Regions from separate parts of the Rahnella sp. RFA10(1/100) genome, predicted to be linked through region 1. Evidence: predicted binding sites of a transcription regulator. Region 1 holds the regulator's gene; the other holds the start of a gene.
The links. Region 1 encodes CRP, which controls carbon source genes, mostly activating them, when cyclic AMP is high. Its sites were predicted from a motif close to ATGTGANNNNNNTCACAT; they were not measured.

Region 1 (3,286 bases):
ACAATCCTGAAGCAATCAGCAAACCGGCCAGCGTACCGAGCGCACGGTGCTGGATCCTGACCCGCGTGGCGTTATAGCCGTTCTGGCTGACCAGCATGATAGTCAGCAAAATCCAGTACGGTTTGGGCAAATTGAAGAACAGCCCCAGGCTGCTGCCAATCGCTAAAATAATGCCCAGACGCGCGGCATTACGCAGGGCCACGGATTTGAAAGAAAGATAGCTTTTTAGCGCAGTCCAGAAGGGCAGACGTGGCTGGGTGCTCATCAGATCGCGCCGGTATAACGGGCGCTGGGTCCGCAGCAGGCGCGCAATGCGGCTGAAATGGTAATAACAAAACTGGCCAACCGGATTGTCCGGGTTACGCGCGGCGATTTTCTCCAGCGCAGCCAGCTCATTGGCCATGGTAAAGCGCTCAGATAAACGGTGATAAAGAATATCGCCGGCAATCACCCGAAGACGGGTGGAAATCACCTGCGCATTGCGGCGGATTACCGCTTCTGCATGGCTTTCCTCAACCAGTTTCTGTACTTCCTCCGGCTGATGCAGGCTGACGGTAATGTGCTCCTGCAAATCGAGAGCAACCTGAAAAAGCTGAAACAGTCGCTTATGGTGATGATGATGTCCGTGTTGTGGCAGCATGTGTAATTGCTGATAAAGCAGGGCAATCAGATCGATAACCTGCTGCTGACGGGTAAGTAATGGCGGCAACGCCGTCTCGGGATCGGTATGTTGCGTCAGCAGACTGTACTTGGCCTCGAAATAATCCGCGAGTTGCAGATAAAGCTGGCTGAGCGTTTCGCGCATAGGCTGTTCTTGCGAAATACGAAACCACACCCAGTTAAACACCCCGTACCAGGCTGTGCCTGCTGCGAACAGCACCGGTGCCTGCCACATCGGGCGCACACCGACCATACTCAGCGTGAAAATAGTGGCTACCAGCGCGCCGGGTAACAGGCGCGCATGTAACGGGCTGATTTCACCGGTAACGCCGAGCAATAACGCCAGCGATAGCATGATCAGCGGCAGCGGAACGTACCAGTTTTCCAGCATCAGTTGCAGCAGAATGCTGCTCACGGCAAACAGTGAACCGCCGACGATCAGACGTTTGAAAAAGCGTTTGTGCGGGGTATCCAGACCGGCGATGTTACAGCAGGCCGGGCAGAGGGAAAACAGCAGACCCATTTGCAAGTTGCCAAACAGCCAGCAAATGCCAACAGGCAGGCACAACACCAGCGTCTGGCGCAGCGCGTAATTCACTTCAGGATGGTAAAACAGTTTTCGCCATAACGTCATGGGTAAAGCTTAGCCCATAAAAAAGGCGCGACAGTATTCTGCCGCGCCAATTTTCGAGGGATTAACGTGTGCCGTAAACGACAATCGTTTTCCCGTGTGCGGAGATCAGGCTCTGATCTTCCAGCATTTTGAGGATTCGTCCGACTGTTTCACGTGAACAACCGACGATTTGGCCAATTTCCTGACGGGTAATCTTGATTTGCATCCCGTCCGGATGGGTCATTGCATCAGGCTGTTTAGCCAGGTTGAGCAACGTTTGAGCGATACGACCGGTTACGTCGAGGAAGGCAAGGTTGCCGACTTTCTCTGACGTCACTTGCAGACGGTTGGCCATCTGCGCGGAGAGACGCATCAGAATATCCGGGTTAACCTGAATCAGCTGGCGGAACTTTTTATACGAAATTTCAGCCACTTCACAGGCAGTTTTAGCACGTACCCAGGCACTACGTTCCTGACCTTCTTCGAAGAGTCCCAGCTCACCGATGAAGTCACCTTGGTTAAGGTAGGACAGTATCATTTCCTTGCCTTCTTCATCTTTAATCAGGACAGCAACTGACCCTTTCACGATGTAGTAAAGCGTTTCGGCTTTTTCACCCTGGTGAATCAGCGTACTTTTAGAAGGATACTTATGTATATGACAGTGAGACAGGAACCATTCAAGAGTCGGGTCTGTTTGTGGCTTGCCGAGAACCATTAGCTATTATCCTCTGTTGTTATCGCTGCCCAAAATCACAGGGCTCAGAGTTCCCTGTATGGCACTTCAAATCCAAAGCGCCCTTTCAGCATATAACTCCCCAGAAATGCTGCAAGCGGATGTCGGAGTGCAACAGCCTGTTTATTGCTGTTAACACCGTGGGTTCTGTTCTTAAACCGCAAAAACCGTCACCGCAATTTACTGGAAAGTATGTTTCGGCTTTGTTTGTAGCACAGGTTTGAGATGCTGTCTTCTGTTGTCTCGCTTCAGCATGATGGCGATCGGGTTACGTTGCCAGATTTTGGTCTAAAGGGTACTCTGAGAGCAGATTTCTAAAAGTTTATTCACCGGGAGAATAGTTCATGCACGCACGTGTCAAATGGGTTGAAGGGCTGACCTTTTTAGGTGAGTCAGCGTCGGGTCATCAGATTTCAATGGATGGTAACGCGGGCGATAAAGCCCCAAGCCCGATGGAAATGTTACTGATGTCCGCAGGCGGCTGCAGTGCAATTGACGTGGTATCTATTTTACAGAAAGGCCGTAATGACGTGCGTGATTGTGAAGTGAAGCTGACTTCACAACGCCGCGAAGAAGCGCCGCGTCTGTTCACGCATATCAATCTGCATTTTATCGTCACCGGTAAGGATCTGACCGATAAGATTGTTGAACGTGCGGTCAGCCTTTCTGCCGAAAAATACTGTTCAGTGTCTCTGATGTTGGGTAAAGCGGCCACCATCACCCACAGCTTTGAAGTGATTGCAGCGGAATAAAGTTTACTCGATTTTCTTACCTTCCATCAGGCGCTGCACCAGTGGCGCCATGATCAGCTCCATCGCCAGCCCCATTTTCCCACCTGGTACCACCAGCGTTTTGATGTGCGAGATAAATGACCCCTGCAACATTGCCAGCAGATAGGGGAAATCGATGTCGTCCAGTCCCTGGAAATGGATCACCACAAAGCTTTCATCCAGTGACGGAATGGCTTTTGCTGCGAACGGGTTTGAGGTGTCGATAGTCGGCACACGCTGGAAGTTGATGTGGGTGCGGGAAAACTGCGGCGTAATGTAGCTGATATAATCATCCATCGAACGCACGACGGAATCCATCACTGCTTCACGTGAATGGCCACGCTCCCCGGTATCGCGCACCAGTTTCTGGATCCACTCCAGGTTAACGATAGGCACAACGCCGACCAGCAAATCGACCTGGGCGGCGACATCAATTTTGTCTGTCACTACACCGCCGTGCAGGCCTTCATAGAATAAGATATCCGTTGGTTCCGGCAACGCCTGCCATGG
Region 2 (3,286 bases), on a different contig from region 1:
AGAACAGCATCACGACAAAAGATAATGCCCCTTCAATGATGAACAACCAGCGCCAGTCGAGCGTATCCAGAATAAAACCCGACAGCGGCGCGGTGATCATTCCGCCGAGCGGGGCGAACATCAGCACATAAGCATTGGCGCGGCCACGTTCTTTATCGGGGAACCAGTTACTGACCATCGTCAGCACGACCGGCAGCATCCCGCCTTCTGCCACACCCAGCGCAAAGCGCAGGAACAGCAGCTGATACTGATTCGTAATCACACCGGTCAGAATCGAAATAATTGCCCAGGCAACCAGAGAGCAGGCGATAAATTTTCGTCCGCTGCCATGTACTGCCAGACTGCCGCCCGGAACCTGCAGGAATAAATACCCGATAAAGAAAATACCGGCGGCCAGACCGGCCATTGAAGCGGTAATTCCTAATTCAGCATCCATGCCGCCAGGCATAGCAAAACTAATATTGACCCTGTCCATGAAGGAAATAATGCAAGCAATAAGAATTGGCGTTATTACGCGCAGCCAGCGTGCCTTAGGAATCTTATTATCCATTCTGTGCTCCTCGGTGATGCTCGTCATACTTCAGGCTACAGATGCGTTGTCCGCACCCGCTAACGCCGGTCACTGACTTGTTTCAGTTCCCGGGGATTAACGCTCTTGCCGCCTTCCTGTAATCTGAATTATTTAGAGCATGTTCAATGCGACGTTTTATTAAATATCTCGTCTTTCGGCGATGACTTAATAAAAGCATTTTGAGGAAAGTATTTCGTGACAGACGTCACGTTGAATTATGTTAAGAAAAGGTGTTACCACTTACGTGATCCTGCACCGGAGTTTGTGTGCAGGTCCGCAGGGGGGAAATAGAGGGAAAAGGAGAGTTAAATGGTGCCGCCGAGGGAGATCCGGTAATGCAAATCCACGCGTTCGATCGTGGGCAGGTTTCTGATTTTTTTAAGCAATATCTCCGCCACCACTTTCCCCATTTCAAAGCGCGGAGTGATAACGCTGGCTAATAATGGTGTGGTTGCCAGACCGATATCCAGCCCGTGAAAACCGGAAATTGCCATATCCTGCGGGACGCGGATCCGCAGTTTGATACATTCCTGTAACACGCCGACGGCAATATCGTCATTGGTACACAAAATCGCGTTGGTCTGCGGATATAACTGACGCGCCATGGCCAGCATGCCCGCACCGATAGATACCGACGACACTTTATTCGGCGTGATATGCACCGGCGTCAGTCCGCGTTCATTCATGGCGCGGCTGTAACCCTGATAACGCTTCTGGTCACGGGCGTCAGACATCGAACCGAAATACACCACATGTTCTTTGCCGCTGGCGAGCAAGGTATTCGCCATATCATAACCCGCCTGCTGATTATCAAAACCGACGGCGATGCGCCCGTGCGGGTCGTCGAGATCCATCACCTGGGCCACAGGAATTTCTGCCGCATTCAGGTACTTATCGGCTTTCAGCGTATGCACGGAATCAGTGAGGATCAATCCGGCCAGCTGATAACCGAGCAGATTGATGATGTGTTCTTCCTCGCGTTCTTTGCTGTAATCGTAATTGACTACCAGCGTCTGAAAGCCCTGCGCGGAAGTGACCGACTCAATGCCCGCCAGTAAGTCCGAGAAAATCTGGTTGTTAAACGACGGCACTAAAATGCCGATACGCGGCGCTCTGGCCGGTCCGCGGGCTTCTTCCAGCGGATATCCCACCTCTTCCATGACCTTCGTGATGCGATCACGGGTTTCAGGAGACACCTTTTCCGGCGTGCGCAGAAAACGGCTCACCGTCATCTTCGTGACATCCGCCAGTTGGGCGATGTCCTGTAATGTCACGCGCTGGTTTCTCATGCGGAAAGTTCCTGGTTGGGCCTGCAAATAGTCCTGATTATTGAAACAGAAAGTGCCGGAGATTGTTACCAAAATGATGATGATCACACCGGGAGTAACAGGGTTTTTTAACATTCCGGCAGGTGATCTGCATCACAGTTTAGCGCAGAGTAAACCGGTGTAGTGAAGCTAACTTTTTAAATCAGCATTCAATAAGGCCAACGTCATGACAAATCTCTTCTCACTGGATAATAAAAAGATTCTGATTACCGGCTCGACGCGCGGTCTGGGTTTCCTGCTGGCGAAAGGGCTGGCGCAGCACGGTGCAGAAATTATCATCAACGGCACCCAACAGGAATCAACGCAGAAGGCCGCTGAAGCCCTGCGGGCAGAGGGCTTTATTGCCCATGCGGTGTCGTTTGATGTCACCTGCAGTCAGGCGGTGAATCAGGCGATTGAGCATATCGAAAGCACCATCGGGCCCATTGATGTACTGATAAATAACGCCGGGATCCAGCGCCGCCATAAATTCACCGAGTTTCCGGAAAAAGACTGGGACGATGTCATTGCCGTGAATCAGAAATCCGTATTTCTGGTGTCGCAGGCGGTGGCGCGTTACATGATCCCGCGCGGGCACGGCAAAATCATTAATATCGGTTCGATGCAAAGCGAACTGGGGCGTGACACCATTACACCTTATGCGGCATCGAAAGGCGCGGTAAAAATGCTGACCCGGGGCATGTGCGTTGAGCTGGCGCGCTACAATATTCAGGTGAACGGAATCGCGCCGGGTTATTTCAAAACCGACATGACACAGGCGCTGGTAGACAACAAAGAATTCTCAGAATGGCTGTGCAAACGCACACCGGCCGCACGTTGGGGCAATCCGGAAGAGCTGGTCGGCGGTGCAGTCTATCTGTCATCCAAAGCCTCTGATTTCGTCAACGGACATCTGCTGTTTATTGATGGCGGTATGCTGGCCGCTGTGTAGAAGGAGCTGATATGAGCACTGAAGACACCAAAATTGCATTAGTGACAGGCGGCGGGAGCGGCATCGGGTTAAGTGCTGCAAAAGCGCTGGAAGCTATCGGATTTAAAGTGATACTGGCCGGGCGTAATCAGGCAAAACTGGAGCAGGCTGTGTCGTTGTTTGCGCCGGGACAGGCGGTAGCCCGTGAGCTGGATGTGACCCGTCCGCAATCGGTCGCCGCACTGTTTGAGGATATTCAGGAAACCTTCGGACGACTGGATTTGTTATTCAATAATGCCGGTAATAACGTGAAGGATGTGCCCATTGACGAACTGCCGGTAGAAGACTGGCTGTCGGTGATCAATACCAATCTGACCGGTGCATTTTTGTGTACGCAGGCGGCGGTTAAGCTGATGAAACGCCAGTCGCCGCAGGGCGGGCGTATCATTAACAACGGTTCGATTTCGGCGCAGTCAC

Region 2: a site for CRP is predicted at 1,932-1,949, ahead of idnO (gluconate 5-dehydrogenase). Genes of this name have one in related genera too.

The regions. Positions count from the first base shown of each region.
Region 1 is NZ_SEWR01000005.1:15,094-18,379, reverse strand. Features, by position in the region: gene ETV65_RS15760 (YccS/YhfK family putative transporter) at 1-1,294, opposite strand, end outside; gene crp (cAMP-activated global transcriptional regulator CRP) at 1,356-1,988, opposite strand; gene ETV65_RS15750 (OsmC family protein) at 2,351-2,758, shown strand; gene ETV65_RS15745 (phosphoribulokinase) at 2,762-3,286, opposite strand, start outside.
Region 2 is NZ_SEWR01000002.1:289,844-293,129, forward strand. Features, by position in the region: gene ETV65_RS08020 (MFS transporter) at 1-550, opposite strand, end outside; gene ETV65_RS08025 (LacI family DNA-binding transcriptional regulator) at 877-1,860, opposite strand; gene idnO (gluconate 5-dehydrogenase) at 2,066-2,830, shown strand; gene ETV65_RS08035 (SDR family oxidoreductase) at 2,842-3,286, shown strand, end outside.